Regions from separate parts of the Rhizobium sp. BK098 genome, predicted to be linked through region 2. Evidence: riboswitches for the same ligand, from Rfam matches in the RefSeq annotation. Region 2 holds a riboswitch; each other region holds the start of a gene.
The links. Region 2 has a riboswitch for thiamine pyrophosphate ahead of thiM (hydroxyethylthiazole kinase). Riboswitches for the same ligand answer to the same signal wherever they lie in the genome.
Positions count from the first base shown of each region.

Region 1: it holds a riboswitch for thiamine pyrophosphate, as region 2 does, so the genes downstream of both, thiC (phosphomethylpyrimidine synthase ThiC) here and thiM (hydroxyethylthiazole kinase) in region 2, are expected to answer to the same signal.
Region 3: it holds a riboswitch for thiamine pyrophosphate, as region 2 does, so the genes downstream of both, thiB (thiamine ABC transporter substrate binding subunit) here and thiM (hydroxyethylthiazole kinase) in region 2, are expected to answer to the same signal.

Region 1 is NZ_JACHYY010000004.1:508,932-519,048, forward strand. Features, by position in the region: gene thiO (glycine oxidase ThiO) at 1-815, opposite strand, end outside; gene thiC (phosphomethylpyrimidine synthase ThiC) at 817-2,643, opposite strand; TPP riboswitch at 2,736-2,867, opposite strand; gene FHT73_RS14390 (porin) at 3,477-4,568, shown strand; gene FHT73_RS14395 (TetR/AcrR family transcriptional regulator) at 4,784-5,269, opposite strand; partial or broken gene FHT73_RS29505 (TetR family transcriptional regulator) at 5,270-5,440, opposite strand; gene FHT73_RS14400 (RNA polymerase sigma factor) at 6,189-6,761, shown strand; gene FHT73_RS14405 (hypothetical protein) at 6,754-7,206, shown strand; gene FHT73_RS14410 (periplasmic heavy metal sensor) at 7,203-7,655, shown strand; gene FHT73_RS14415 (DUF1800 family protein) at 7,731-9,263, shown strand; gene FHT73_RS14420 (DUF1501 domain-containing protein) at 9,266-10,117, shown strand, end outside.
Region 2 is NZ_JACHYY010000007.1:95,037-105,153, reverse strand. Features, by position in the region: gene FHT73_RS18885 (four-carbon acid sugar kinase family protein) at 1-531, opposite strand, end outside; gene oiaX (3-oxo-isoapionate-4-phosphate decarboxylase OiaX) at 537-1,796, opposite strand; gene FHT73_RS18875 (transcriptional regulator NanR) at 1,974-2,678, shown strand; gene FHT73_RS18870 (hypothetical protein) at 2,782-2,994, shown strand; gene FHT73_RS18865 (undecaprenyl-diphosphate phosphatase) at 3,194-4,066, shown strand; gene thiD (bifunctional hydroxymethylpyrimidine kinase/phosphomethylpyrimidine kinase) at 4,197-5,009, opposite strand; gene thiE (thiamine phosphate synthase) at 5,006-5,644, opposite strand; gene thiM (hydroxyethylthiazole kinase) at 5,641-6,444, opposite strand; TPP riboswitch at 6,495-6,591, opposite strand; gene FHT73_RS18845 (DUF1127 domain-containing protein) at 6,821-6,967, shown strand; gene yghU (glutathione-dependent disulfide-bond oxidoreductase) at 7,541-8,416, shown strand; gene FHT73_RS18835 (hypothetical protein) at 8,629-10,117, shown strand, end outside.
Region 3 is NZ_JACHYY010000005.1:194,303-204,419, forward strand. Features, by position in the region: gene FHT73_RS15385 (MarR family winged helix-turn-helix transcriptional regulator) at 1-501, opposite strand, end outside; gene FHT73_RS15390 (MDR family MFS transporter) at 666-2,201, shown strand; TPP riboswitch at 2,272-2,388, shown strand; gene thiB (thiamine ABC transporter substrate binding subunit) at 2,474-3,466, shown strand; gene thiP (thiamine/thiamine pyrophosphate ABC transporter permease ThiP) at 3,474-5,114, shown strand; gene FHT73_RS15405 (ATP-binding cassette domain-containing protein) at 5,107-5,835, shown strand; gene FHT73_RS15410 (M48 family metalloprotease) at 6,214-7,638, shown strand; gene FHT73_RS15415 (RNA polymerase factor sigma-32) at 7,675-8,538, opposite strand; gene FHT73_RS15420 (CarD family transcriptional regulator) at 8,949-9,521, opposite strand; gene fdxA (ferredoxin FdxA) at 9,921-10,117, opposite strand, start outside.

The DNA.
Region 1 (10,117 bases), on a different contig from region 2:
CGGATGCCGGCGCCGGTTTCGACCACCGCAGCTTCGGCAAAGGCCGGATGCAGCGCATAGGCTGCGTTCAAGAGTTCCATCAGCGAACGGGCGGTGATCGGCCCTTTGAAGTCGGTCTCGATCATCGTCGCACCGACCATGAACAGGCCTTCGCCGCGCGGCACGATATAGACGGGAAAACGTGGATGCAGCAGGCGGACGGGGCGCGAAAGCACGATCTCATCGCTCTGCAGATAGAGCATTTCGCCGCGTACGCCGCGCAAATCGCGGATGCGGCCGATGCGGGCAGCTCCCGTGCAATCGATGATTTCAGAGAAGCTATCGTCATCCACGAGCCCGTCGATAAAGGTGACGCCTTTTGCAGATAGATCGCCCTTCAACGATTGCAGGACCTCGCGGGGATTGAGATGTGCTTCCTGCGGAAAGAACAGGCCCTGGCGGAATCGGCCGGCAAGCGAAGGCTCAAGGGTGGCGATTTCGTCTTCGTCCACCCAGCGATAGTCCGTCGTGCGGCCGGCGAATCGCTTCAGCTCGTTTTGATCGCGGTTCGGCGCGACGACGAGCGTTCCATTGCGGACGATCTTGCCAGGCAGAATCGCTTCCCATCGATCGGCGGAATCACGGCCGAGCGTCAGCACAGCCTCATCGGCACTTTCGCACTCGCACCATGGCGCCAGCATGCCGCCGGCAAGCCAGGAGGCGGCATGATGAAAATTCCGGCTTGGATCTGAGATCGTGACCTCCGCTCCGCGCCGGACTAGCTCGTGGGCGACCGTGAGGCCGGCAACGCCGGCCCCTTTAACGAGAATACGCATGTCATTCAGCCGGCTGTGCAGGGGTTTCGACCGGCATATAGAGGTCTCCGCCCTCTCGATACTTGGCCGCCATGGCTTCCAGCCCTTCCTTCTGCGCTTCGGCGCGGATGTCGTGCGAAATCCGCATCGAGCAGAATTTCGGACCGCACATCGAGCAGAAATGGGCCACCTTATGAGCTTCTTTCGGCAGGGTTTCGTCGTGGAAGCTGCGAGCCGTGTCCGGATCGAGCGAAAGGTTGAACTGATCCTCCCAACGGAATTCGAACCGGGCGCGCGACAGAGCATCGTCACGAACCTGCGCGGCCGGATGACCTTTGGCGAGATCCGCCGCATGCGCTGCGATCTTGTAGGTGATGACGCCTGTCTTGACGTCGTTGCGATCGGGCAGACCAAGGTGCTCCTTCGGCGTGACGTAGCAGAGCATCGCCGTCCCGAACCAGCCGATCATGGCAGCGCCGATGCCCGATGTGATGTGGTCATAGCCGGGCGCGATATCCGTCGTTAGCGGCCCGAGCGTGTAAAAGGGCGCCTCGCCGCAGACGGAAAGCTGCTTGTCCATGTTTTCCTTGATCTTGTGCATCGGCACATGGCCGGGGCCTTCGATCATCACCTGGCAATCCTTGGCCCAGGCGATCTTCGTCAGCTCGCCGAGTGTTTCCAGTTCGGCGAATTGTGCGGCGTCGTTGGCATCAGCTATCGAGCCGGGGCGCAGGCCGTCGCCGAGCGAGAAGGAGACGTCATAGGCACGGCAGATATCGCAGATTTCCTCGAAATGCTCGTAAAGGAAGCTCTCGCGATGGTGATGCAGACACCACTTGGCCATGATCGAACCGCCGCGCGAGACGATGCCGGTGACGCGATTGACGGTGAGCGGGATGTAATGCAGCCGCACACCGGCATGGATGGTGAAATAGTCGACGCCCTGTTCCGCCTGCTCGATCAGCGTGTCGCGATAGATTTCCCAGGTCAGTTCCTCGGCAATGCCGCCGACCTTTTCCAGTGCCTGATAGAGCGGTACGGTGCCGATCGGCAGCGGCGAATTGCGGATGATCCATTCGCGGATGTTGTGGATGTTGCGGCCGGTCGAAAGGTCCATGACGGTATCGGCACCCCAGCGGGCAGCCCAGACCATCTTCTCGACCTCCTCCGCCATTGAGGAGGTGACTGCGGAATTGCCGATATTGGCGTTGATCTTCACCAGGAAGTTCCGGCCGATGATCATCGGCTCGCTTTCGGAGTGATTGATGTTGGCCGGAATGATCGCCCGGCCGCTCGCAACTTCCTGGCGGACGAATTCCGGGGTGACATGATCCGGAATATGGGCGCCGAAGCTTTCGCCATCGCGAATCAGGGCTTCTGCCTTGGCCTTGCGGCCGAGATTTTCGCGAATGGCGATGAATTCCATTTCCGGCGTGATGATGCCGGCGCGCGCATAGGCGAGTTGGGTGACCGCCTTGCCGTCTTTCGCCCGCAGGGGCTGGCGCTTGGCCGGAAATTCCGGTGTCAGCCGCTCGCCGGTGACGAAACCATTGTCTTCAGGGCGCACATGCCGGCCTTCATAAGTCTCGACATCGCCGCGAGCGAGAACCCAGTCGCGGCGTAGCTGAGATAGACCCTCCTCGATGCGGATATCGGCGCCCTCGATTGTGTAGGGGCCGGAAGAATCATAAACAATGACAGGCGGCTCGCCCGAGGTCGGATGGACGCTGATTTCGCGCATCGGCACGCGGATGTCCGGGTGGATCTCTCCGGGAACATAGATTTTCGCGGATGCCGGCAGCGGGCCGGTGGTGACGGTCGGAGTGAGGTTCTTTGCGGCAATATTCATGGTTTGAGGCTCCAAGTTGCAGTTGGAGACCCAGTCAATCAGCCGGAATGATGAAAAGACGCCGGCATGGAATCCAGGCGGGAATCCGAAGCCTTCGAGCGCTTGCACCGTCCCTACGCCAGTATGAACTGGATCAGGTTCAACGGGTCACTGCGCAACAGGAGGCAAAGCCTCATTGTCCAGCAGTATCTCAGCCCCTTGCCGGGACCCCCCTGGTGAATACGGAAAGGCTATGCCTTACCCTTGTTCTCTGTCAACCCCGCAACGACGGTCGCGTTTTCTCAATCGATTGACCAGTGTGGCGCGGGGGCGGCTTGGATTCTATAGGGGCGAGCCTCCTATAGGCGCGATCATCATCTTCGATGACGCTGCTCTTGATCTAAGCCCGTTCCCGCATAAATGGTACCGATGAAAATTCCGGATCTCGAGCCTGATTGGGGAAGGCTGTCTCGATTTGGTGCGAATTCTTGAACCTTGGCGACGGCCGACTATTCCGGCAGTAAAAGGCTCAGCCCGCCGCCAGTTGCATTTAAGCAACAGCAATCAAGTCTAATGCCGGGGCGGGTTTCACAGAATTGACAAACATACGGGCTGTTTGTAAACCAAATATAGGACATAACTGTCTTACGGACGAGCAATCGGCCGGATCGGTAGAGGCATTTCAAAACCTTTGCCGCGGGGTGAATTATGGAGGTTAGAGGGGACTCAAGCCGACATCAGGTGCGTATCTGCCGGACTGCCCGGTTGCGTTTAAACCGACGTAATCCTCAGGGTGGTGTTCCAGCTTTGTACTCGCGGTAAATTGGAATGCATATTGCAACCAGGAGTTTAAAATGAACATCAAGAGCCTTCTTCTCGGCTCCGCTGCTGCGCTGGCAGCAGTTTCTGGCGCCCATGCGGCTGACGCGATCGTCGCTGCTGAGCCCGAGCCGCTGGAATACGTTCGCATCTGCGACGCATACGGCGCTGGCTACTTCTTCATTCCAGGCACCGAAACCTGCCTCAAGATCGGCGGCCGCGTCCGTACCGAAGGCGAGTGGTACGATGCCTACAACCCGAACAGCCATAACGGTACGCTGTGGCACACCCGTGCGGAGCTGAGCGTCGACACGGCAACCGACACCGAATACGGCCCGCTGAAGACCAACACGGTCATCCGTTGGGACTGGAATGACGGCAACTCCACCTCCACGAAGCTGCTGTTCGCAAACATCAGCCTCGGCGGTTTCCTCGTTGGTAAGGCTGACTCCCAGTACAACTCCTACATCGGTTATGCCGGCGACGTCATCAACGACGACGTGATCTATGACGGTCCGTACGAACTCAACCAGTTGACCTACAACTACGACGCCGGCAACGGCTTCACGGCTGTGATCTCGGTTGAAGACTCGAACTCCAGCGGTTCTGGCGCTTCCTATGGCTCCAGCTGGTGGTCTGACGACAAGGGCAACCACTACGCTCCTGACGTCGTTGCCGGTGCTGGCTTCAAGTCCGGCGCATGGGGCTTCAAGGTCGTTGGCGGTTACGACTCGATCGTCGAAGAAGGCGCCATCAAGGCTCGTGTCGATGCTGACTTCGGTACCTTCTCGGCCTTCTTGATGGGCGGCTGGAACACCGACGGCGACAAGCTGAACAAGTATGCCGGCACCAACCTCGATCGTTCGGCTTGCCCGGTTAACGATGCATCGAAGTGCGGCTGGGGTGACTGGGCTGTTTGGGGCGGCGTTGGCGTTCCGATCAACGAAAAGCTGAAGTGGAACCTGCAGCTCGCCTACACCGACTCGAAGATTTTTGCCGCAACCACCAACGTCAAGTGGAACCCGGTCAAGAACCTGCTCATCGAGCCGGAAGTCTCCTACACCAACTTCGATTCTGTGAACCAGGATCAGTGGGCTGGTATCCTGCGCTTCGAGCGTAGCTTCTAATATTGAATTACCCGGCTCAATGCCGGGTAAGAGAAGCCTGACGTTCCAATCCGTCAGGCTTCTTTCATCGATCGGTTGACCTCCGATCAAAGCAAAGGATCTGGCTTTCCCTCCGGATCCTTTTTTATTTCCAGCTTTGGGAAATCGGTTCAGCTCCCGGCAGAAGCTTCAAACTGCCGTCGTTGGTTCTCTTCAATTCCGAAGAGACCACCGTTCTAGGCTTTTTCCGGTATCATCGCGGCAATCGCCAGTTCCTGCGTCTGTGCAAGCGGGAACCAGGTTTTAAGCACCATCTTTATGAACATCTGTCCACACGGGACCAGTTCGAAGCTGCCTCGGTCGAGGGTCCATTCGGTGATCAGGCCGCCGATGACCGCTGTCAATGCGGAAGAGGCAGTATCCGGCGTCCAGGGAGGCGGAAGTTTTGTCTTTTCATCCATAAGGGTGAATATGCGTTCGAAATTTTCGTGCATGTCGTGCCGAAACGAACTCGCACGGCTCGTGGTGCCGTCGCAAAACGCCATGTCGAGATGCATCATAACTTTCAGCATGCTACGCTTGCGCGGGTCGCTGTGGATATCGTCAAATATCGCGGCTATGGTATCGGCGATGAGATCGAGCGGGTTGGGCGGCAGTTCCTTCGACATCCGCTCCGCCAGATCCTTGAACGGCTGCTGGGCCTCGTCGCGGATCGCAAACATCAGCCCTTGCTTGTTCTTGAAATGCCAATGCACTGCCCCCCGCGTGACACCGGCGGCTACGGCTATCTCTTCCAGGCTGACATTCTCGTAGCCCTTGTCGAGAAACAGAGCTTTTGCGGATTGCAAAATCTCGTTCCTCGTTTCTGCCGCCTCCTCCTTAGTTCGCCTCATTCACCTCTCCACAGAAACCGATGTTCAAGCTGCGCCCCTCTTATTGATATTCTTCTTCCATCATACCGTTCAGTGCTGGAGCCCATATACCAGCGATGCTCAACGGAGTGGAGGTATTTATCTATCCTCAAAAATTGAGCAAGCAAATCGTAACAGAATATATCCTGTCAAGCGCTATAAGCCACGCGCAAGTTTCCGTGAGCAATTTCCCCATGTTGTGAAGTGAAAATCGGAAAGTGCAAATGCTGATATAGCCATGATGGCGAAATATATTGGCCGGGCGATCCCCGGTCCGCTTGTTCCGGAAGCGATGCAGCGTTCAAGTTGAAACCTATGATGCATTTAGCCTGCGGCGTTCGCAGATCCGTCAGCTCATATCGATCATCGAAGTCTTGATCCCGCCGTCATGCGGCGGGTCTGACCGCCATGGCTTTGGTCGAACTGGCGGAACCGGTCGACAAGCGATCTGCTGCAGCTCTGACCTAGCTTGAGCTTTCGTCTGTCTTTTTGCAAGCTGACAATAGTTCGAGCGCAAATCGTCTTTCAGCGTGGAAAGAGAATTCGAAAATTCCTGGCATAAGAGCGACGGATTTGCATAAGCGCCGCGTTCAATTCTCGTGAACCCGCGTTTGATGTCGAAGGATGATACGCTGACCGAGATGCTGCGATCCAAGTGGCACTGTTTGCCGACTATAAGGCCGAGGTGCCATGCAACTATCGCAGTGAACTGGAGCGGTGGCGATTGTCGATGAAGTGGGATCGCGCGCCCAAGAGTGGCGACCAGGATGAGGATCTACTTGGCCGAATCGCTGCAGGCGATGTTTCGGCGATGCGCATGATGGTCGCGCGGCAATTGCCGCGCATCGTCGCCGTCGCGACCCGCATGCTTGGCGATGCGGCCGAGGCCGAAGATGTGGCGCAGGAGACATTTTTGCGCATCTGGCGAAATGCCGGCGGCTGGCGCCAGCGCAACGCGCGCTTCAGCACCTGGGTGCATCGTGTGGCGATCAACCTTTGCTATGATCGCCTGCGCCGCCGCAAGGACGTTCTTGCCGAACATCCGCCTGACATCGAATATGAAGGGCCGGCGCCGGATGCGGACTTGATGAGCGAGGATGATCCGTCGAGACGCGTCGAACGGGCCTTGCAGATGATTGCGTCCCGGCAGCGCGAGGCGATCATTCTGGTTTATTATCAGGCGCTGTCGAATGTCGAGGCGGCTGAGGTCATGGATGTCAGTGTCGATGCACTGGAAAGCCTGCTTGCGCGTGGAAGGCGCTCCTTGCAGGGGCTTTTGTTGAAGGATGAGGGCGATGGTTGAAAATATCGCGGGTCCGATGAATGCCGAGCGGTTTGAAGCACTGACTGCGGCCTATGGCAGTGATATCGGCCGATGGCCGCAGGCCGAGCGCGCAGCCGCGCGGGATTTTGCCAAGGGTACCGCCGCCGTGCAAACACTTGCGCGCGCCGCCGATCTGGATGCGCTGCTCGACACCTACGTCGTAAGACCCCGTCACACCGGCCTGGAAGAGCGAATCCTCGCAAAGCTCGTGCGGCGCCTGACGATACGAAACTGGTTCCGCTTCGGTTCGGCCGGGATCGGCCTTGTGGGGGTCGGCATCGCCGGCGCGCTTGCCGGCAGCATTGCAATCGCCGTCTTGGTTCCGAGCCTGACATCCGATACCTCGATCGTCTCAGATGGAACTGCGACCATGTTCGGCGATATCGGACCGGACGCGGGTACAGCACAGCAGGACAGCCAATGACGGAACGCAGCTTTCGAATAGTGGTCATTTTTCTTTTGGTGCTGAATACGTTCCTGGTCGGAGCATTGGCCGGTGGTGGGCTGACCTGGATACGTAAGACGCAGGCGCGGGCCGGAATGATGCCGCTAGCCGGCGAGCAATTGCCATCGACCCAGAAGAAAGCTTTGCGCGCCGCCCTCAACGAGGCACGCAAGGGCGAGCGCCAGACCATTCTCGAGGCGCAGCAGGCAAAGATCGATGCAGCCTCCATCCTCGGTCAACCCACGCTCGATACGGCGGCGCTTTCGGCGGCGCTGGCAAGGGCACGCGATGCCGATATGGCCCTGAGGGCGAAGGTCGAACAACGTGCCGTCGATTTTGCGGCAACGCTTTCCTACGACGAGCGTCGGGCGCTATCGGAAAGCCTGGTCCGCCGCAGCATGCCCAGGGCTGCCGCTGCCACAAAATGATCACACTTACCGAGCGACGGATCGAAACCAAGCCTGCGTTAAAGGAGCATGTTTGATGCAGGAGTTGGCAAGTCCATGGCACAGCAGTCCAATGATGTTTACGCCGCGCTCGCGCTTTCCCGCTTTGGGCTAGGGGCTGACCACAACGGCACCACGTCGATCGCATCGGATCCGCGCGGCGCGTTGTTGGAAGAAATCACTGAGCGCTTCGTCCCGGTTCCAGTCGGGCCGCAGCTACAATCCACAGCCGATCTTCTGGTTTCTCTCTATGCGTTCCAGGAAGAGCGCAAGCAGGCCAGGCAGCAGGCGGCAGTCGCGGTCGCCGCCGCACCGCAAGACAAACTGATGCAGGGGCCGGAGCAGCCGCAGAAACCTTCGGCACAGCCGTCCGGCACGACGCCAAACAGTCAAGCCATGGCGGCGCAGCCGAACAACCAAGCTATGGCGGCTGCCATCGGCAAGGCAGTCGAGAAGCTGGAAAAGCCCGCAATGCCTTACCTGCCGCAGCAGGTCCTGTTGGCGGAAGTGGATGCCCGCTTCAACGGCACTATCCGGCAGCCATTGATCGGTTTTGGCGAGCGGCTTGCCATGTTCTGGGCAAACCATTTCGCGGTCGCCGTCTCGAAGAGCGAGGAAGTTCATATCGTTGCTGGTGCCTTCGAGCGGGAAGCAATCCGGCCGCACGTCTTCGGTCGTTTCGCCGATATGCTATTCGCCGTCGAGACCCACCCAGCCATGCTTGCCTATCTCGACAACCAGCAATCGATCGGACCGAACTCGAAGGCCAATGCCAACAAGAAGCGCGGCTTGAACGAGAATCTCGCCCGCGAAACGTTGGAGCTCCACACGCTCGGCGTCAATGGCGGCTACACGCAGACGGATGTGACGACGCTTGCCAGGATCATCACCGGCTGGACGGTGGCGCGCGCCGAGGGCAGACTCGGAACGCCCGGTACCTTCGTCTTCAATGCCGGCGCGCACGAGCCTGGCGACCAGACGCTGCTCGGTCTCACCTATGCCGACAACGGCGTGGGGCAGGGGCGGGAGGCGCTGCGCGATCTTGCCCGCCATCCGGCAACGGCACAGCATATCGCCACCAAGCTCGTCCGGCATTTCGTCGCCGATACACCGCCGCCAGGACTTGTGCAAACCGTCGCGGCGACCTTCAGCAAGACGGATGGTGATCTTTCGGCCGTCTACCGGGCGCTCGTCGGCTCCGAGGATGCATGGAACCCGACCCTGTCGAAAGTTCGCTCGCCGCTCGAATTCATGACCGCGCTTTTGCGGGCAAGCGGCGAGACGCCGAAGCCGAATGTCATTCTCGGCGCCCTGACAGCCATGGGCCAGCCTTTCTGGGCGCCAGCCGGTCCTAACGGCTTTGCCGACACCGCCGATGTCTGGGCTTCGAGCGAAGGCCTGAGCATGCGCATGGATGTCGCCAATATGATCGCGAATGCGGTGCCACCTCAGGTCGATCCCCGCAGTTTCGTGTCCGACAGCCTGGGGCCGCTTCTTTCGAACGAAACACTGCAGGCGGTATCGCGTGCGGAAACCCGCAAGCAGGGCCTGACGATCGCTTATCTTTCCCCCGAATTTCAAAGGCGCTGACCATGACCTGCGAACTCATGACCCCCACCCGTCGTGCCGTACTTGGCGCTTCCGGCGCCTTGTTTGCCTGGGCCTTCATCCCGCGCTTCGCCCATGCCGCCGGCGGACGCGACCCGCGTTTCATTACTATTATCCTGCGTGGGGCGCTTGATGGTCTGACCGCCGTCCCGCCCGTTGGCGACCCCGATTACCAGGCTTTGCGGCAGGCGATCGCCATGACGACGAGCGGCCCCGAGGCGGCGTTGCCGCTCGACAGCTTCTTTGCGCTGCATCCGTCGATGCCGAACTTCAACAGGCTCTATCGCGCTGGGCAGGCGGCCGTCGTGCATGCCAGTGCGACGCCCTATCGCGATCGGTCCCATTTCGACGGTCAGGACGTACTGGAGTCCGGTTACGAAATGCCCGGCCGCGTCGAATCCGGATGGCTGAACCGGATGCTGGAGGGCCTTCCGAAGGGCGACAAGGTTTCACCGGGAGCTTCCGAGATCCGAGGCCTCTCGGTCGGTGCCAATGCACCGCTTGTCATTCGCGGTGAGGCGCCGGTACTCGGCTGGTCGCCATCGACCCTCCAGCCGGTGAGTGACGATCTGCCGCCGCGGCTGATGGATCTCTACAACCACACCGACCCGCTCTTTGCGAAAATCCTCACTGAGGGCATTTCGACCGGCAAGATCGCTGCCGGCCTCGATGTCAAGGCGAAGGGAGGGCCCGGCGATCCCACGGGCATGGAACAGATGGCGAGAGGGGCCGCGCGTCTTTTGGCCCAGGACGATGGTCCTCGCGTTGCGGCACTGGCCTTCGAAGGATGGGATACCCATGCCGGAGAGGTCGATCGGCTGAACAAACTGCTCGTC
Region 2 (10,117 bases):
GACGGGAAGGGACGTCTGTCTGCTCAGATGCACGGCCAGATCGGCCTCATCCATCGGCGTGACGGGATGCCGGCTCATGACCGGGTGTCGGTCGATACGGAAGACTTCGCCTTGATACGCGGCAAAGAGATGGCCAAAGGCAGTGTAACGCTTGAGCTGCGGCGCACCGACCACGACCGGCACGACGGATTGTGCAAAGAGCGCCTTGCCGATCTCGATCGCCTTGCCGATGTTGCCGATCTTCGGACTGGAATCGAAAGTCGAGCAGACCTTGTAATGGCATAGCGCGGCATCGAGGCTTTTCAGCCATTGAAATGCGAGCGTTAGATGTTCGTCCATCCATTGCGGCGTTTCGCTGCGGCTGGTGCCGGCAATGCCGATGGCGCGGCAATCCTTGAACCGCTCCAGTAAGGTTTCACTTGGTATGCCGAGGAAGAGAGCGGTTTGTACGCCGTTCGAGGCGAGGGCCTCCATGACGTCGGTCGAGCCGGTGAAGTCATCGCCGTAGTAGCTGAGAAGAAGATTGGACATCGCTGTCAGGCGTCCTTGCCGTCACTGAATTTTGCGATCGAGGCGGCAAGCTCCGGATGGTCCTTGGCATAGTCGGCAAGCGGTATGTCCGAAACCGCCGCTTGCCAGGCCTGCTGGATTGCACGAACGCCGGCAGCGGGTCCGAAGGGGTGGCTGACGATGCCGCCGCCGCAGAGATAGAGAAGGTCGGTCGTCCGGCCGGTGCGCTGGTAGGTTTCGGGCGCCTGGCCGCCCCATTGACCGGAACCGGCAACGGGAAGCGGACAGTCGGATGGATCGAAAAGCGGTGTGCGGATCGTCTTGAAGGATTCGACGAAGCTGTCGTCTGGTTCCCAATATTTGACCCTTATGCCGTTGATCTGGAACTGGTCGACCCCGAGCAGGCGCCAGAACTGCTGATACACCTTGAAATCCATCCCGGCGCCGGGATGACGGGTCAGGATATCCCAGCCATTGCGATGCGCATGCAGCACCAGTCCGGAACGCTTGCGCAGGAAGCTCATGCCGCCGAATCCGATAGAGTTGATGTTGACAACGGCGCAATTGCCGCCGGCCTTCAGCACGAGATCGTGGTTGCGCATCATCTCGTCGGGATCGGCATGCGAAATGCCGAAGGCGTACATCACCTTCTTGCCGGTCTTCTGCTCATGGTCGAGAATCAGCGGCATGATGGCTTCGACGCGCTCTTTCAGAGGTGAATAGGCCGGGCTCATCAGCTTCTCATCGTCCTTGATGAAATCGACACCGGAGCCGATCAGCTCGCCGACAAGGGCAGCCGTTTCCTTCGGCCGAAGGCCGAGCGCCGGCTTGACGATGGTGCCGATGATCGGGCGACCGCTGACGCCGGCGAGGCGCAAGCTGCCGGCAACGCCGAATTGCGGGCCGGGATGCGCGTTGCGGAAGGCCTCCGGCAGCTTCATATCGACAATGCGGATGCCGGTCATGCCTTTGATGGAGAAGACGCCGCCGATCGCGATCGTCATGAGTGCCGCAAGATCGGTGCCGATCGCATCCAGCGGGAAGGCGATGTCGACATCGGCCCGATGGATCGGGCCATAGCCCTCGGCCACCTCCGGCCAAGTCGGACGCTCCGCGTCAGGAAGAGGGTGGATCGCGACGACACGCGCGGCCACACGCGCCTTGAGTTCTTCCGTCTCGCCCGGCACAGCGACGAAGGTGCCTGTCGACTGATCGCTAGCGATCTTGCGAGCCATCGCCTCGATGCTGCCTGGCGTTTCGATGCGGTAGGTGATGGTAATAGTCATGAGTGGGTGAATGCTCCTCTCGCCGACGATTTTCCGCGTGGCACAAACTGGTGATCTGGTATAATGAGTATTCCAACTTCTGCAAACTATTTTTTGCCCGGTTGTCGGTAGGGTGGGGCTTCCGCCATGGCGGCCAAAAATGCATAAGGGGTAAAAGCTTTGGGAAAGCGGGATTCCATGGGCGAGCCAGTCGAACAAATTGTACGCCGAAAGCTATCCGATGAAGTATTCGACCGGCTGGAACGGTTGATCACGTCGGGAGAGCTCAAGCCGGGTGACGAGATGCCGTCCGAGCGCGTCCTCATGGAACGCTTCGGTGTCGGACGTCCGGCGATCCGGGAGGCCATGCAGGCCCTTGCCAATATGGGACTGGTCAACATTTCCCATGGCGAACGTGCCAAGGTGCTTCAGCTCACAGCGAAGTCGATCTTTCGGCAGGTCGACCTGACCGCAAAGATCATGTTGTCGCAATCACCTGATTCCCTTGAACAGCTGAAGAGCGCCCGCATCTTCTTCGAGCGCGGCATGGCACGCGAGGCCGCACAGCGCGCGAGCAAGAAAGATGTTGCCGATCTCAGTGAAATCATCGACCGGCAGCGCGCATCTCTCGGTCATGCCGAGGACTTCATTTCTGCGGACATGCAGTTCCATACGCGCATCGCCCAGATTTCCGGCAATCCAATCTTTGCTGCCGTCAGCGAAGCGATGCTCGCATGGCTGAAAGCCTATCATACCGACATGCTGATCTGGACCGGTAAGGAAAAGTTCACGCTGGTCGAACATGAGGAAATCCTCGCGCGCCTCGCTGAAAACGATGCAGATGGCGCCGAGCAGGCGATGCTCAAGCATCTGGAAAGATCGCGTGCGCTCTATACGAAATGAACCCGTCGGCATTCGCCCGCCACGGTGCCACGGTTCTGTGCCTTTGTCGTAATTCCTCCCCAATCCTTATGGAATCTGTTGGCACTCAAAAGAGGTGTGCGTGATGATTGATTTCTTTCAGCGAAACATGGCGCTATTCCTGGCCGCTCTCATGACGGCGGTGGCCATAACCCTTTATAATTTGAGCTGCCTTCTGCTCAGGCATCACCATACGATGCTGCACAATCTGCATCATGCGGCAGGCGGGTTGGTCCTCCTCGCCGGCTTCTACACCATGATCCGCTACATGCAGGCGTTGCCGGAGGATGACGGCTAGAAATACGCCAAACTCCAAAATTCGAGCCGGCAATTTCAGATAGAGTTCAGCCTGCGCGGCTATATCCTCAGCTTGTCCCGATGAAATATTGGCGACCCCTTCACTAGGTGTTGCCAAGTTCAATTTGGGAACCAGTTTCACAGCTAGTTCGTCGCACCACTCGGTGCTAAGCCCCCTGAACAACTGAGGATATCAAAACGTGGCTGATGTTTGTACGCAAGGCGTGGATACGGGCTTTGTTGCCCTGGGCTATGCCAAGATCGCAATTCTGGGCATCGTGCAGGGATTGACCGAGCTACTGCCGGTCTCGTCCACTGCCCATATGCGCGTGGTGCCCGCCTTGCTGGGCTGGCAGGACCCTGGTTCTGCCTTCTCGGCTACGATGCAGCTTGCAGCACTTGCAGCGATCGTCTCCTATTTCTGGAGCGACGTCCGCTACGTCACCTTTGGATCGCTCGATGCGATCAGGCAAAGGGACTGGAGCTCTCCTTCCATCCGGCTTGCGATCGCCATCGTCATCGCCACCATACCGATCGTGATCGCCGGCCTGCTGCTGTCATCCTCCCTGAACGCTTGCGGCACGTCTTTCCGCAGCCTCTGGGTCATCGGCATCGCCTGCGTGGTCATGGGCTTGCTCTTGGCGGTCGCTGAGCTTTACAGCCGCCATAGGAAGGATATCGGACAGATGACGCTGATGGATGCCCTTTTTGTCGGCATCACGCAGGTCGGTGCTCTTATCCCCGGTGTCTCGCGCTCGGGTTCGACCCTAACCGGCGCACTGTTCCTCGGCTTAAAAAGAGAGGAGGCGGCACGGTTCTCCTTCCTGCTCGGCTTACCGGCCATCGCTCTTGCCGGCTTGAAGGAGCTTTATGAGCTTCACAAGGCGCATATTCCGATGGAAGCCTGGTCGGTGCTGCTCGTTGGCCTGATTGTCGGCAGCATATCGTCCTTCATCACCATCTGGGGGCTGATGCGCTTTCTCGAACGCTTTTCGACCTGGCCTTTCGTCATCTACCGTATCGGTCTCGGCGCCGTCATCCTTTTTGGCGTGTTGACCATGGGCTGGGCCTGAGCCGCCCGTACCATTCGATCGCCAATGAAGAGGCGCCGCCGCCCATCAGGACGGCGCTTTTTGTCTTATGCCCGATCGAGGCCGCGGCCGGCACCAGAAACGGCGACCTGATCCTTGAGTAACAGGCTCGCTACTCCTTATTTGTGGCCCACAGTGCATAGAAATGCTGCACAGGCCCATGGCCGCTTCCGACGGAAAGCTGGCCTGCGGCAGCAACCGCGGCGGCGAGATAGGCCTTGCCGACGGCGATAGCTTCGGGGAGCGGCAGGCCCTTGGCGATCTCTGCCGCGATAGCGCTTGAGAGCGTGCAGCCCGTTCCATGCGTATTCTTGGTCGGCAACCGCTGAGCTTCGAACCAGGCCACATGATCGCCGCTTGCGAGCACATCCGGGCTTTCGTCACCCTCGAGATGACCACCCTTGACGAGGACTGCTGAAGGCCCGAGCGCGGCCAGCGCAAGCGCCTGGCGCGCCATGTCTTGGCGGCTTTTCGCCTCTGCGTCATGCAACAGCGCAGCCGCCTCGGGTAGGTTCGGGGTAACGACGGTCGCGAGCGGCAGCAATCGTGTGGTCAGCACGTCAACGGCATCGGCAGCCAGCAGAGCGGCGCCACCCTTGGCGATCATGACCGGGTCGAGGATGACGGGTACATCGCGATGTCGCGCCAGAATGTCCGCGACGGCACTGGCGATGGCGGCATTGGCGATCATACCGATCTTCACCGCATCCACACGGATGTCGGCAAAGATCGCATTGATCTGATCTGCCACGAAATGGGGGGGCACGGGATGGACGCCGGAGACACCCTGAGTGTTTTGCGCGGTTAAGGCGGTCAGAGCCGCCATTCCATAAACGCCGCGGGCGGAGAAAGCCTTCAGGTCGGCTTGAATGCCAGCACCGCCGGAGGGATCGGAGCCGGCGATAGATAGAACGTTGCGGATCATTGGCGAGCCTCCTTGATGGCTTTCGCGATGATGATTGTCGCCGCTTGCGGGTCCGGTTGTCCGCATATGGCCGAGACGACCGCGAGGCCATCTGCGCCGCACGAAAGGACATCGGCGGTATGAACGGCCTTCAGGCCGCCGATTGCCACTGAAGGAACCGGGCAAAGCCTGACGATGCGGGCAAGCCCGTCAAAGCCGATCGGTTGCTTGTGGTCGGGTTTGGTGGGTGTGGCAAAGACCGGACCGATCCCGGCATAGTCGATGATTCCGGCATCTATGGAGGAGGCGAGAGCCTCCGTTTCCACCGAGAGGCCGAGGATCATGTCCGGGCCGATCAGGCGGCGGGCGTCGGCGGCATTCATATCTTCCTGACCGATGTGAAGGCCATCGGCGCCGATGGCGAGGGCAGCCTCGACATGGTCGTTGACGATCAGCCGGACATTCGTTCCATGCAGGATTTGCTTGAGGGCACGGCCGGTTTCGATCATGGCGGCGGTCGAAGCCTCCTTGTCGCGAAACTGGATCATGGTGGCGCCGCCCGCCACCGCCGCCCGCGTTGTCTCCACCATACCGAGATCACGGCATAGCAGCGGATCGAGGACGAGATAGAGCGAGAGATCGAAGTCTTGCTTCATGCCGCAGATATCCTTGCGTCGCGATCCAGTGTCTTCGGGCTCAAAGCGGCGAGTGCGTCAAGGAAGCGCCAGGAGAAGGAGCCTGGTCCCCCAGCCGCCGCCCCCGCCTGTTCGCCGGCCACGGCAAAGACGGCAAGCGCCGCAACCGTTGCCTCCAGATGTGCATCTGGCGATGCCGCTGCAAAGGCGCCGACGAGGCAGGTAAGGGAGCAGCCGAGTGCGGTTACTTGCGGCATCAATGGCGAACCGCCTGCAATGCGCTTCGCCTTCTGCCCATCCGTCACGAAATCCGTAACGCCGGTGACTGCCACTACGCAGCTGTGCTTTTCCGCGAGTTGAAGGGCGGAATCTTCCGCCTGCTCGACAGCATCGCGGCTATCGACGCCCTGGCCGCGGCTCGTCCCGCCGGCAAGCGCGATGATCTCGGATGCGTTGCCGCGAATGATTGTCGGCTTTAGTTCCAACAAGCGCGTGATGGCATCGCGGCGAAACCCTGTCGCATAATGGGCGACGGGATCGAGGACCCAGGGCTTGCCCGTCTCGTTTGCCGACTGAGCGGCCTTCCGCATGCCCGCAAGCCAGCCGGACGAAAGCGTACCGATATTGATCGTCAGTGCGCCGGAGATAGCGGCAAACTCACCGGCCTCCTCTTCGGCATGTACCATTGCCGGCGATGCGCCGGCGGCAAGCATCACATTGGCCGCAATATTCATGGCGACGAAATTGGTGATGCATTGTACCAGGGGAGGGTTCGCCCGCATGGTGCGAAGTAGATTGCCCGGTGTGATTTGGTCTTGCATATCGCCCCTTTCAGGCGGCGAGACGCGTAGGGACGACGTGCTTCAGCTTCGCGAGGTCCCGAGCGACTTCCTCCGCCAGCATGATCTGGTTCAGGTTCGAAGGGTGCTTCTCAGCCCGCCGGATAGCGGACGCCCCTGTCTCTCATCTCTCTTCTTTTCGCAGACAAAGACGGCGCTGTCACCAGCAAATCATAAATGCGATGCTGACGGTTGGGATCGCCCCCTTTTTTTGGCGATCTATGCAGTAACTGCATGGGTGGAGTGATCCCTTAGCTCTGCAAAAAGCCGTGGGATTCGGCTATATATTTCTCATCGAAGCGACGGGAGCGCCAAGCACGGCTGCTCAGCTTCGAAAGCCCAAGGAAAGGGGATCATCATGAACGTAGCACGCTCTTTCAACAACTGGCGCAAGTATCGTCAGACGGTCGCCGAACTGGGCCGTATGTCCACGCGCGAACTGCACGACCTGGGTATCGATCGCGGTGAGATCCGCAATGTTGCCCGCGCAGCGATCGCTCGCTAACGGCCGAAACGGCTCCTTATAAAAGCTGCATTATGCCGGCGCCTGTTCCCTTGAGCAGGCGCTTTTGCTTTATGGGCATCACCGTTCATTTCCGCGGCGATTGCTGAAGATTGCATCAATCTAGCTCCTTGCTTTTCGCATGACGCATAACTGCCTTGCAAAGAAATGCCTATGAACTGAGCAAAAGACTGGTATGTTCTTTTCATCGAAGCGATGCATCTCCTCCCGCATCCCTTCGCTTGGCAGACGTCCTTATCCTCCTCCCAGGGACGACTGCAGGAATAGCGGAACTCCTCCTCCCATCCGCTGTTCGGTTCTTGTAAAAAGCCTGCCGCTCCTCCTCCCGCGGCAGGCTTTTTCGTCTTGTTGAACTTCCAAGCGATTGAGAATGGCCCGGATCGGTATAGGGATCCTAGCCCGGCGCAGGCGGCATGCGTGCAAAGCAGCCTCGGCGCATTCAAAGAGTTGGGTATCCTCCTCTCGCAAAAATGAAGAGCGGCCCCTATGTGCGATCTATGTAGCGCGCTACATCGAAGATCGCCCAAATTCGATTCCCGAAAAAGGAGGATGCCCATGACCGGCCCTGCCGAATATACCCCGCCGAAAATCTGGACCTGGAACAAGGCCAATGGCGGCCAGTTCGCCAATATCAATCGCCCGATTGCCGGCCCGACTCACGAGAAGGAACTGCCGGTAGGACGCCATCCCCTTCAGCTCTATTCGCTTGGAACGCCCAACGGCGTGAAGGTCACGATTATGCTCGAAGAGCTGCTGGCGCTTGGTCACAGCGGTGCGGAATATGATGCCTGGCTGATCAAGATCGGTGAGGGTGATCAATTCGGCAGCGGTTTCGTTGACATCAATCCGAATTCGAAGATCCCGGCTTTGCTCGACCGAAGTGGCCCGAAGCCGGTTCGCGTTTTCGAATCGGCCTCGATTTTGATGTATCTCGCCGAAAAATTCGGCGCCTTCCTGCCGACCGAGCAGCCGGCTCGGGCCGAATGCATCTCCTGGCTGTTCTGGCAGATGGGCAGCGCGCCCTATCTCGGCGGCGGTTTCGGTCATTTCTACGCCTACGCGCCGACGAAGATCGAATATGCGATCGATCGCTTTGCCATGGAGGTGAAGCGCCAGCTCGACGTGCTGGATCGCCGTCTGGCTGAAAGCGAATATATCGCCGGCAGCGACTATACGATCGCCGATATCGCCATCTGGCCGTGGTACGGCGGTTTGGCCAAGGGGTGGCAGTACGGTGCGGCCGAGTTCCTGCAGGTGCAGGACTACAAGAACGTGCAGCGCTGGGCCGAGCAAATCTACTCGCGTCCTGCCGTCAAGCGCGGCCGCATGGTCAACCGCATGTCGGGCGATCCATCCGAGCAGCTGCGTGAGCGCCACGATGCCAGCGACTTCGAGACGAAGACGCAGGATAAGCTGGAAGCTGCCGGCTGATCCGACCATTCGCTTTGCAGAAATGAGCTCGCGGCCCTCCGGATCGCGAGCTCTTTTATTGCGCTTACTGCGGGTGCTGTCGGTCCCGGCAAGTCAGCCTCGCTCCATCTTGTGAAGCGTAATGTTCGGCTGCCGAGGCTCCCCCGCCCGGCGTAGACCGCGGCGCGATTCTGCAAAGCGTGTCGACATTGGCGAAAGAGGAATGCTTCTCCATGCAGCAAGTTGCTGACGACCGTACCCTGGATAAAAATGCGACTACGGGTGCGTTGTCGAAGCAACAGAGCGAGGCGAGGGATGCGCTGCTGAAACACCTGGTGTCGGGTGGCGATGAACGGCTGGATTGCGATCCGCTCACCGGGCTCAACATGTATGGCTATGGTCCGGCACCACGGCCCGAAGATCTCGCTTTCGGCTCGTCGACGGCATCGACCATATCCGCCGCCGCCTTTGCCACGGTCGAATCCTTTTACGCGGATCTGAGGCGGGAGATGGAAACAAGCTCGCCGACGGCTGTCTATGACCGCGAAATCGGGCGTGTGCGTGACGATCTGCTGCGCTTGCTTGGCCTCGGTCAATCGTCGCAGCCGCGGATCGATGCGATCCTGGCCACGTCAGGCACGGACATCCACCTTTTTTCGGCCGCGCTGCTGGCGGGTGAGGACGAGCCTGCCCTGATGACCATCACGCTGATGGGGAACGAGACGGGCAGCGGCGTCATGATGGCGTCGGCCGGGCGGCATTTCATGAGCCGCGTCAGCAGCGCACGGTCTGTCGCCAAGGGCGAGGAATTGCGGCCAGGGGACGCAACACGCAACGCCACCATTGCCGTGCGCAACAAGGATGGTTCCCTTCGCGCCGATAGCGAGGTGGAAGAGGAGCTGCGCGGCCTCATCGAGCTTGCCCGCGCAGCCGGCCTCAGATGCCTTCTCGTCGTAACAGACGTCTCGAAGACCAGCCTGCTGGCGCCGAGCCTTGAGACCGTCATGCGTCTGAAGGAGCGCTTCGGCACATTGCTGGATATCATGATCGACGCCTGCCAGTTTCGCCTGTCAGCGGCGACGATCCGCGCCTATCTCGCCCATGGTTTCATGGTCGCGCTCACGGGTTCGAAATTCCTCGCCGGGCCGATTTTCAGCGGGGCGCTTCTCTGCCCGCCGCAAATGTCGGAACGCTTCAAATCGCGCACTCTGCCTGCAGCCTTGGCAGATTATTGCGGGAAGGCAGAGTGGCCGGAAGGCTGGGCCGCCCGCAATATCTTGCCGGAGCGCGCCAATCTCGGCCTCCTGCTACGCTGGAAAGCCGCGCTGTTCGAACTCGGATGCTTCCTCGATATTCCTGAAGACCGTGTAGTCAAGGTTTTGTCCATTTTTGCCGAGGCAGTCTCCGATCGTCTTGCGAACGATCCGGCTTTCGAGCCTCTGCAGAGCCGGCCGTTGGAGCGGCGTGAGCTGTGGGGCGCATCATCGGCTCTTCGCTGGGATGAAATTCCCTCCATCTTTTCGTTTTACCTGCGCAATTGCACAGATGGCGCCATGCTGACCGCAGCGGAAATGGCGGCGGTCTACAAGGAGCTGGCCGTCGAAGGCGATGGAGTTGCCCTGGTGCGTCTCGGCCAGCCCGTTCGCTGTGCCGATTTTGGTGATGTACCGGCAAGTGCTCTTAGAATTTGCCTGAGCGCGCCGCTGGTCGTGGCCGCTTCCA
Region 3 (10,117 bases), on a different contig from region 2:
CTGGACGACACGTTCATAGCCGCTGACATAACGATCGAAGAGAAACGAAAAGCTTTCGATGTCTTCGGGCGACCAATCGGCAAAGATGCTTCCGATAACGGCGTATTTCTGCACCTGGATTTCCGACAGCAAACGCTGCCCGAGTGCGGTCAGCACCACGACGATACGCCGCGCGTCCGCCTGCGATGCCTTACGGCGCAACACACCACGCGCCACCATGTCGGCAGTGATGCGGCTCGCGCGCGATGGATCGATGCGCAAGAGCTCGGCAATCGTGCCGACGGTCACTTCGCCCGTATCTTCCGCCCGCCGCACGACATCGAGCACATCGAGATGCGAAAGCTCAAGCCCCGGGGCCACATGTTGAATGGCGAGCCTGCCGATCATGCGACGGCCGGTCAGCAAGCGCATGCGCATCATCGCCTGACCGATGCGCAGAAACTTCTCGTCTTCGGCCAGCGTCGGAACTTCGATATCTTTTGTATTCGGCGCAGATGTCATCCCTAAAGCATAGCAGAGGTCGGGACGAAACAAAACATGCAAATGGCATTCACCTGCCATTGACAATTATATGCTAATAGCACATATATTCACCCATGAAGACCGGGCGTCCCGCGCATTCGCTCGATAGCGCAGCGTTCCGGCCCAGTTCGGGTTCTTGCTCCATGGACATGCAGACAAGCTTCACACCGCTCGTGGCGGATCACAAACGGCGGCTTATTCTTTTCCTCTTTCTGATGACTGCCATGTTCATGGCAACGCTCGACAACCAGATCGTCTCGACGGCACTGCCCACGATCGTCGGCGAGTTCGGGCATCTGGATCGCTTCGGCTGGATCGGATCGGCCTATCTTCTCTCACTTTCCGCCGTCATGCCCGTCTACGGCAAGCTCGGTGATCTCTTCGGCCGCAAATATGTGATGATGACGGCGATCGCGATCTTCACGGTCGGCTCTGCCGTCTGCGGTCTAGCCGTCTCGATGGATACACTGATCGCCGCCCGCGTCCTTCAAGGCTTCGGCGGGGGCGGCATCATGGTCTCGATCTTCGCCGTCAACGCCGATCTTTTCGAGCCGCGCGAGCGTGCGCGCTACCAGAGCTATTCGAGCCTCGTGCTGATGGCGTCGGGCGCCATCGGCCCCGTTCTCGGCGGCACGATGAGCGATCTTTTCGGCTGGCGTTCGATCTTCCTCGTCAACGTGCCGATCGGCTTCATCGTGCTTGCCGGCCTGGCCTTCATGCTGCCCTACCGCAAGCCTGCCCGCCGTCCGAAGATCGATTATGCCGGCGCCATCGTCCTTGCCCTGACGACGACAAGCATTGTGCTTGCTGCCGACGGAAGCGAACTCTTCGGGTCGCTGCTATCGCCGCAATGCCTTGGTATTATTGCCTTCGGAGTGATCTGCGCCATCGCCTGGGTCTTCATAGAGCGCCGCGCGCCCGAGCCGATTGTGCCAATGACGCTGTTCCGCAATCCGACATTCGGCCTTCTGCTGATCCTCTCGATCACCAGCGGCGCCGTCGCCATCGGCATGGTCAATTACTTCGCGCTCTTCCTGCAGACGACGACAGGCCTTTCTCCCTCCATGGCCGGGCTGCTGTTCATTCTCCTGACCGGCGGCATCGTCTGCGGCTCGCTCTCCGCCGGCCGGCTGATCGCGGCCAAAGGCCGTTACAAGCCGTTTGCCGTCGCCAGCGCCAGCTGCAGCACCATCGCATTCGCCTCGCTCGCCTTCGTCCATGCCGGCACGCCCATCGTCCTCATTGGCGGCCTGATGCTGCTGCACGGCATCGGCATCGGCCTTGCCCAGCAGGTGCCCGTTATCGGCGTACAGAATGCAGCGGCCGCCCGTGACGTCGGCGCCGCGACCGGTGCCGTCACGTTGTCGCGCATGGGCGGCGCCTCCATCGCCATCTCCATTTACGGCGCCATCATCGCCGCCAAACTCGGCAATGTCGGTGTCTCCATATCCGGCGTACCGAACATCGAGGAGCTGACACCGAAGATGATGGCCGCCTTGCCCGAGATTACCCGCGAGGCCGTCGCCAACGCCTATGCGAGCGCCTTCAGCCCGTTGTTCATGACGGCAGCCGGCATTTGCATGTTTGGTCTCCTGACCTCGCTGACGCTGAAGAATGTGCAGCTCCCGGGTGCCGCGAAGAAATTCGAAAGCCCGGCGGTCGCGGAGGCTGCCGAGTAAATCCTTCCTGCTGCAATCGGCAAGGGAATCATTTCCCTTGTCATCCCTCCGTCACAAGGCTAAATCTGCCGACGCTCTAACGGGGTGCCTTATGTCCTTCAGGACATTTGGCTGAGAGGCTTTCACCGGCCAACCCGCGGAACCTGATCCGGCTAACACCGGCGGAGGGATTAGACGCGTGACGAAATCATAGCGCCCTTTCCCCTTCAAGACGAAACCAAAGTGGAGGCGCTGTCGTGCAAAACCGATCGCTATTGTCATTCTTCACCGGCCTGGCCCTTGCCGCCGGCGCAACGTTTTTTGCTGCTCAGACGGCTGAAGCAGCCGACAAGACCCTGACCATCTACACCTATGAAAGCTTCACGGCCGACTGGGGTCCTGGCGCCAAGGTCAAGGCCGCCTTCGAAAAGACCTGCGGCTGCACGGTCAACTACGTCGCCGTCACCGATGGCGTCGCGCTCCTCTCCCGCCTAAAGCTGGAAGGGACCGGCACTAAGGCCGATGTCGTTCTCGGCCTCGACACTAATCTCATCGACGAAGCGAAGGATACAGGCCTCTTCGACGCAAGCGGCGTCGACACCTCGGCCCTCAAGGTTCCCGGCGGTTTCAAGGACGACGTCTTCGTGCCCTACGACTACGGCCATTTCGCCGTGATCTATGATAGCCAGACCGTCAAGAACCCGCCCAAGAGCATGAAGGATCTCGTCGAAGGCGATCCCAATCAGAAGATCGTCATCGAGGATCCGCGCACCTCGACGCCGGGTCTCGGCCTGCTGCTCTGGGTCAAGTCGATCTATGGCGACAAATCCGCCGATGCCTGGGCGAAGCTCAAAGGCCGCATCCTGACGGTCACTCCCGGCTGGTCGGAAGCCTACGACCTGTTCACCAAGGGCGAAGCGCCGATGGTGCTCTCCTACACGACGTCACCGGCCTATCACATGATCGAAGACAAGACCGATCGCTATCAGGCCGCCGCCTTCTCGGAAGGGCATTACATTCAGATCGAGGTCGCTGGCCTCATCAAGTCCTCGCCGAACAAGGAACTTGCCCGCGATTTCCTGAAATTCATGATCTCCACCGGCTTCCAAGACATCATTCCGACAAGCAACTGGATGATGCCGGTTTCCGCCACTTCCGAGCCGCTGCCGGATGCCTTCAGCAAGCTCGTCGTGCCGTCGAAGACCTTCCTGATGAGCCCTGCGGACGTCGACAAGAACCGTAAAGCCTGGATCGACGAATGGCTGACCGCCACCAGCGGCAACTGATGCCTTGATCATACTCACGGCACCCGAGCGAAGACGCGCTATTTCCGGCGGGGCGTTCAGCCTCGGCAGCATTGCGCTCTTCGTCGGGATCGCCGTTCTTGTTCTTATCTCCGCCGGCATCGAATCCGGCAGCGACACCTCGCTCACAGACCCATATCTACTGCGCATCCTACGCTTCACACTGCTGCAGGCGGTGCTTTCGACACTGCTCTCCATTGTGCTCGCCATTCCGGTCGCCCGCGCATTGGCGCGCCAGCCGCGCTTTCCCGGCCGGCTGTGGCTGATCCGACTGATGGCCGTGCCGATGGGCCTGCCGGTGCTGATCGGCGCACTAGGCCTGCTCGGCATATGGGGCAGGCAGGGGCTCATCAATCAGGCGCTATCAGCACTCGGCCTGTCGCAGCCCGTCAGCATCTATGGCCTGGCCGGTATCCTGCTTGCGCATGTCTTCTTCAACATGCCGCTCGCCTGCCGACTGATGCTGGCCGGACTGGAGCGTGTGCCAGCGGAATATTGGCTCGTGGCCGGCGGACTCGGCATGCGGCCCATCTCGGTCTTCCGCTTCATCGAATGGCCTATCCTGCACGGCCTCATTCCCGGCATCGCCGGCCTGATCTTCATGCTCTGCGCCACCAGCTTCACGCTGGTCCTGATCCTCGGCGGCGGCCCGGCCGCAACGACGCTGGAAGTGGCGATCTACCAGGCGCTTCGCTTCGATTTCGATCCCGGCCGCGCCGTGATGCTGTCGCTGCTGCAGATCGTCGTCACCCTGCTTGTGCTCGGCGTCATGACGCTGTTTCGAGCTCCCGACGATCATGGGCTCACCGGCGGGCGAGCGCTGCGCCGCATCGATGGACAGCGGATGGCTGCGCGATGCATCGATGCTGCATTGCTGGCGGCCGCGACGCTCTTTCTCGGCATGCCGCTTGCTGCGGTCGTCGTGACCGGCCTCGAGGCCAATCTTTTCAAGCTCGTCTCCCAGCCAATCTTCCTGCAGGCGGCAGTCACAAGTCTTGCAATCGCGCTTGCTGCGGGCCTTCTGGCCGTGCTGACATCCTTCGCGATCATTCGCGCCCGCTCGGTGATATCGGCGGATCGCCGAAAGTCCCTCAGCTTGCGCGGCCTGGCGCTCGCATTAGGCGCAAGCTCCTCCCTCATCCTGCTGGTGCCACCGATCGTGCTGGCAACCGGCTGGTTCCTGGCGCTCAGGCCATTGGGCGATCCCAGCCGCTTTGCGGCCGTCCTCATCATTGTCATCAATGCGCTGATGGCGCTGCCCTTTGTCATTCGCGTCATCGAGCCGGCCTATACGGTCCATGTCAGCCGCACCGGGCGGCTGGCGGCAAGCCTCGGCCTTCACGGCACTGCGCGCCTGCGCGTGGTCGATTGGCCGGGTCTGCGCAAACCGCTCTTCACGGCGCTCTCCTTCGCCATGGCCCTGTCGCTCGGCGATCTCGGCGCCGTCGCACTCTTCGGCTCCGATAGCCTGATGACCCTGCCCTGGCTGGTCTACAGCAAGCTCGGCAGCTACCGCACCAACGACGCCGACGGATATGCCTTGATCCTCGGCTTGGTATGCCTTCTCCTGACCATAGCCGGAACCGCGGGCCAGGGCGCGCCGGATGACGAAAGCAGGCGAAATGACTGACAGCAGCATCATGAAGGCAGAAGGCATCAGCATGGAAGGGGTCGAACTGCGCCTCGGCACGCATGACTTCCGCTTCGATTGCGCATTGCCGCAGGGTAAGATCATCGCCATTGCCGGGCCGTCAGGGTCGGGCAAATCCACCTTTCTCAATTTACTGGCCGGCTTCGAACAGCCTGACCGCGGCCGTATCCTGCTCGCCGGACAGGACGTGAGCCGCCTGCATCCCGCCGAACGGCCGGTGTCTCTCATCTTCCAGGACAACAACCTCTTCGCTCATCTCGATCTCTTCACCAATGTCGGCCTTGGCATCAGCCCGTCATCGAGGCTTTCGAAGGAGGATCGTCAAAAGGTCTCGGAGGCTTTGGCGCGGGTCGGACTAGCCGGTTTTGAAAAGCGCAAGCCGGGAACGCTTTCCGGCGGCGAGCGCCAGCGCGCGGCTTTCGCTCGGGCTCTGGTGCGCGACAAGCCAATCCTGTTGCTGGACGAGCCTTTCGCCGCGCTCGATCCCGGCCTGCGCTCCGGCATGGTCGAACTTCTGAAAATTCTGCATCGCGAAACCGGCAATACGGTGCTGATCGTCTCGCATGACCCGGCCGAAGTGCGGCGCCTTGCCGACCACGCCGTCTTCATCGACGGCGGCACGATCAAGCTTACCGCGCCCATCGAAACCTTCCTGCAGGCGGGCGGGATTCCGGCATTGACCACATTTCTGCAACATTGATTGTGTCATGACAGCTTGCCGCCGGCTTCGCCTTAATTTCGTCTAGCGAAGCGGCTGAAAGTCCTCGGAAATGCTTGCTAAAATACAACGCTGCCATATTTAAACGGAGTCTCGCTATGCAACCGGTGCCAAAATCGGCTACAGCAAGAGGTCGAAGCCGTCCGGGTAAACGCGGATCGATGGGGGCGAAAACAACCTTTATCGGCGCACGACCATGATCGACCCGGTAACGATCAACCGGATTTGGCGCCGAGCCGGCATGACAGCGAAATGAGTAGGATGCAGGTCCTGAAGCAGAGCAAGCGAGCAGAACGAAGGATCGATTTGACCGTCGCAGCCCGTTTGCGCCGTTTTGTGCCCTTCCTTGCAGCCGCAGCAATGTTGAACAGCTGCCAGACGGTGATGGATCAATCCTATCAGCCGAGCGTTTCGCCCTCCGCCAATCCGCAGATCGTTTCCGAAGTGCAGAAGAACGATCCGCGCGCGCAAATGGGAGCCCGCGAGCATCCGCGTATCCTCGCAAGCTATGGCGGCGAATACAAGGATGCCAAGACGGAGAGGCTCGTTGCCCGCATCGCCGGCGCCTTGACCAGCGTGTCGGAAAATCCGCAGCAGTCCTACCGCATCACCATTCTCAATTCGCCCTCGATCAATGCCTTTGCCTTGCCCGGTGGCTATCTCTATGTGACCCGCGGCCTTCTGGCGCTTGCCAATGATGCGTCCGAAGTCGCCGCGGTGCTGTCGCACGAGATGGCGCACGTAACAGCCAATCACGGCATCGAGCGGCAGAAGCGCGAAGAAGCCGAAGTCATAGCCAGCCGCGTCGTTTCCGAAGTCCTGTCGAGCGATCTGGCCGGCAAGCAGGCGCTTGCCCGCGGCAAGCTGCGTCTCGCCGCCTTCTCGCGCCAGCAGGAACTCCAGGCCGACGAGATCGGCATTCGCACACTCGGCCAGGCCGGCTACGATCCTTACGCCGCCGCGCGCTTCCTGAACGCGATGGAGGACTATAGCCGCTTCATGTCGGCCAATTCCGACGTCGACCAGAGCCTGGACTTCCTTTCGAGCCACCCGAGCACGCCGCAGCGTATCGACCTTGCCAAGGCGCACGCGCGCGAATTCGGCGAGGAAGGCAAGGTCGGCGACATCGGCCGCGACTATTATCTCAACGGCATCGACGGCCTGCTCTATGGCGACAGCCCCGAAGAAGGCTATGTGCGTGGCCAGACCTTCCTGCATGGCGGCCTCGGCATCCGATTCGACGTCCCGCCCGATTTCCGTATCGACAACAAGGTCGAAGCCGTCATGGCGACCGGCCCCGGCGACATCGCCATCCGCTTCGACGGCGTGGCCGACACCCAGAACCAGAATCTGACGAACTATATCTCCAGCGGCTGGGTCACCGGCCTCGACCCCTCCTCGATCAGGTCGATCACCGTCAACGGCATGCCGGCGGCCACTGCGCGCGCCTCAGCCGACCGCTGGGATTTCGATGTGACCGTGATCCGCGACCGCACGCAGATCTTCCGCTTCCTGACGGCGGTGCCGAAGGGGAATATCGCTCAGCTTGATCAGACCGCCAATGTGCTGCGTGCCAGCTTCCGGCATATGACCCCCGAAGAGGCGGCCTCGCTGAAGCCGCTGCGTGTTCGCGTCGTTACCGTCAAACCCGGCGACACCATCACCACGCTCGCCGCCCGCATGATGGGCACAGACCGCAAGCTCGACCTGTTCAAACTGATAAATGCCCTGCCAACCGGGGCAAGCATTGCACCGGGCGACAAGGTCAAAATCATTTCGGAATAATAGCGGGACGACTTCTCCCAAGGGAGAAGCGCACACTCAGGCGTAGCTGGCCATGCGGGGATCCGCATCCACCAGGGCGTTGCGGAGCTTGTCCATCGCGCGGCTTTCGATCTGGCGCACGCGCTCCTTGGAAATGCCAAGATCGGCACCGAGCTCTTCGAGCGTCGCGCCGTCTTCGACCAGGCGGCGCGCTTGGATGATCTTCATTTCACGTTCGTTGAGATGTTTCAGCGCCGACGCCAGCCAAACGCGGCGGCGCTCGCCGTCGATCATGTCGGATACCTGCTCGTCGGGAAGCGGCTCGTCGCTGATCAGGAAATCGATGCGCTCGGCGCTTTCGGAATCGCCAGCAATGGAGGGGGCCTGCAGGGAGGTATCGCTACTGGAGAGGCGCGCATCCATCGTCTGCACATCCGTAAGGCTGACGCCGAGCGTCACGGCGATTTCCTCATGGATGGACTGGACGGTGACGTTGGAATTGCTGCGGGCAAGCTTGGCGCGTAAGCGGCGCAGATTGAAAAACAGCGCCTTCTGGGCGGAACTCGTGCCGCCTCGCACGATCGACCAATTGCGCAGGATATAGTCCTGGATCGAAGCGCGAATCCACCAGCTTGCATAGGTGGAGAAGCGAACTTCCCGCTCCGGTTCGAAGCGGGCGGCCGCTTCCAGCAGGCCGACATAGCCTTCCTGCACCAGATCGCTCATCGGCAGTCCGAAGTTACGAAACTTCCCCGCCATGGAAATGACGAGGCGCATATGGGCAGTTGCGATCTGATTGCGGGCGCCGCGATCATCGTGGTCTTTCCAGCGCATGGCGAGATCGTGTTCTTCGTCGCGAGCCAGATAGGGAGCAGCCATGGCAACTTTGATCATGCGCCGATCTGCAGACATATTCGTCATATGCATCTCCTGGGTTTCGGCCTCAAATCGTCTCTATGCCGCGGTCGACGAAAAGGGCAGCAAGCATCGTTTCCGAACATCGCTGTTCGGATGGAAATCAATGAATAAAATTGCAAATTGGAAATCGATTATCCGGGTCACCGGATGATCGATGACTAGTCTAGTTCGATCTCATCGAACGGGTCTGACGATTGAATCATCTTCAGATCGCCGGGGAGCTCCGAGTGAAAACGCATAGGCCGGTCCTCGTGAATGTCCATAAAAACGGCCTGTCTGAATACCCCCTCTCCACAGGAGTGTACCCACACGGACCGCCAACACAGGGCTTTAACGCATCAGAACGGAAAAGGTTCCAAAGAAAAAACCCGGCACGAAGGCCGGGTTTTTTGAAGCGATATTGGCGTCTCGCCTTATGCGGCTTCGTCCTGCGAATCGTCTTCTTCGACGACCTTGCCGCGCTTCGGTCCCTTGTTCAGGTTGGTTTCGACAAGGCGAACGGCTTCGGTTTCCGACATCTTGTTGACAGCGGCGATTTCACGCGCCATGCGGTCAAGTGCAGCTTCATAAAGCTGACGTTCGGAATAGGACTGTTCCGGCTGGTTCTCGGCGCGATAGAGATCGCGAACGACTTCTGCGATCGAGATCAGATCGCCGGAATTGATCTTGGCATCGTATTCCTGCGCGCGGCGCGACCACATGGTGCGCTTGACGCGGGCCTTGCCCTGCACGACCTTCAATGCACGCTCGACGAAATCGGTCTCGGAAAGCTTGCGCATGCCGATGCTCATGGCCTTGGCTACCGGAACCTTCAGGCGCATCTTGTCTTTCTCGAAGTCGATCACGAACAGCTCGAGCTTCATGCCTGCGACTTCCTGTTCTTCGATCGCAGTGATCGTGCCGACACCGTGGGCCGGATAAACGATCGCTTCACCAGTCTTGAAGCCATGGCGTGCTGCTGAAGGTTTTTTCTGCTGGGTCGTCATTCTTTTCAAAAACTCCCTGTTATGCGCCCCGTTAGGGCCGGGGTGCCGGGTCAGTCAGGCCCGGATGAGACGGACGTACCGTCGGGTCACTTCATCCTGGTCCAGCCAGACTTATGCAAACAGAAACCCACCCATCGCGATCAGGGACCTGACAACACAATACGTTGATATGTCAAGGAAACCGCGTACGGATTGGTGATTTGCTTTCGTGATGGTTTCGGGCATGCGAAATGCCGCAGTGGATCAGTGTGACGACCCTATCACAAAAATCTGAGGAAATCAATAATTTGCTGCGCACGCGCCAAATTGGCCATGTTGACCGGCCAGCGGCCCAATGGCAATGATTCGCTTTCTGCGATATCGACTACACCTTTATCGAAGGCCTGTCACGGCCTTCGATCAGTCGCCCGTACCGGGATTGGCCGAGAAATACTTCTCGAATTTCCCCTGTTCGCCATCCATTTCCTTGGCTTCCGGCATCGGGTCGCGCTTGACCGTGATGTTCGGCCAAATGGCGGCGTATTCCGCATTGACCTTCAGCCACTTGTCGAGACCCGGTTCCGTATCGGGCTTGATCGCCTCGGCAGGACATTCCG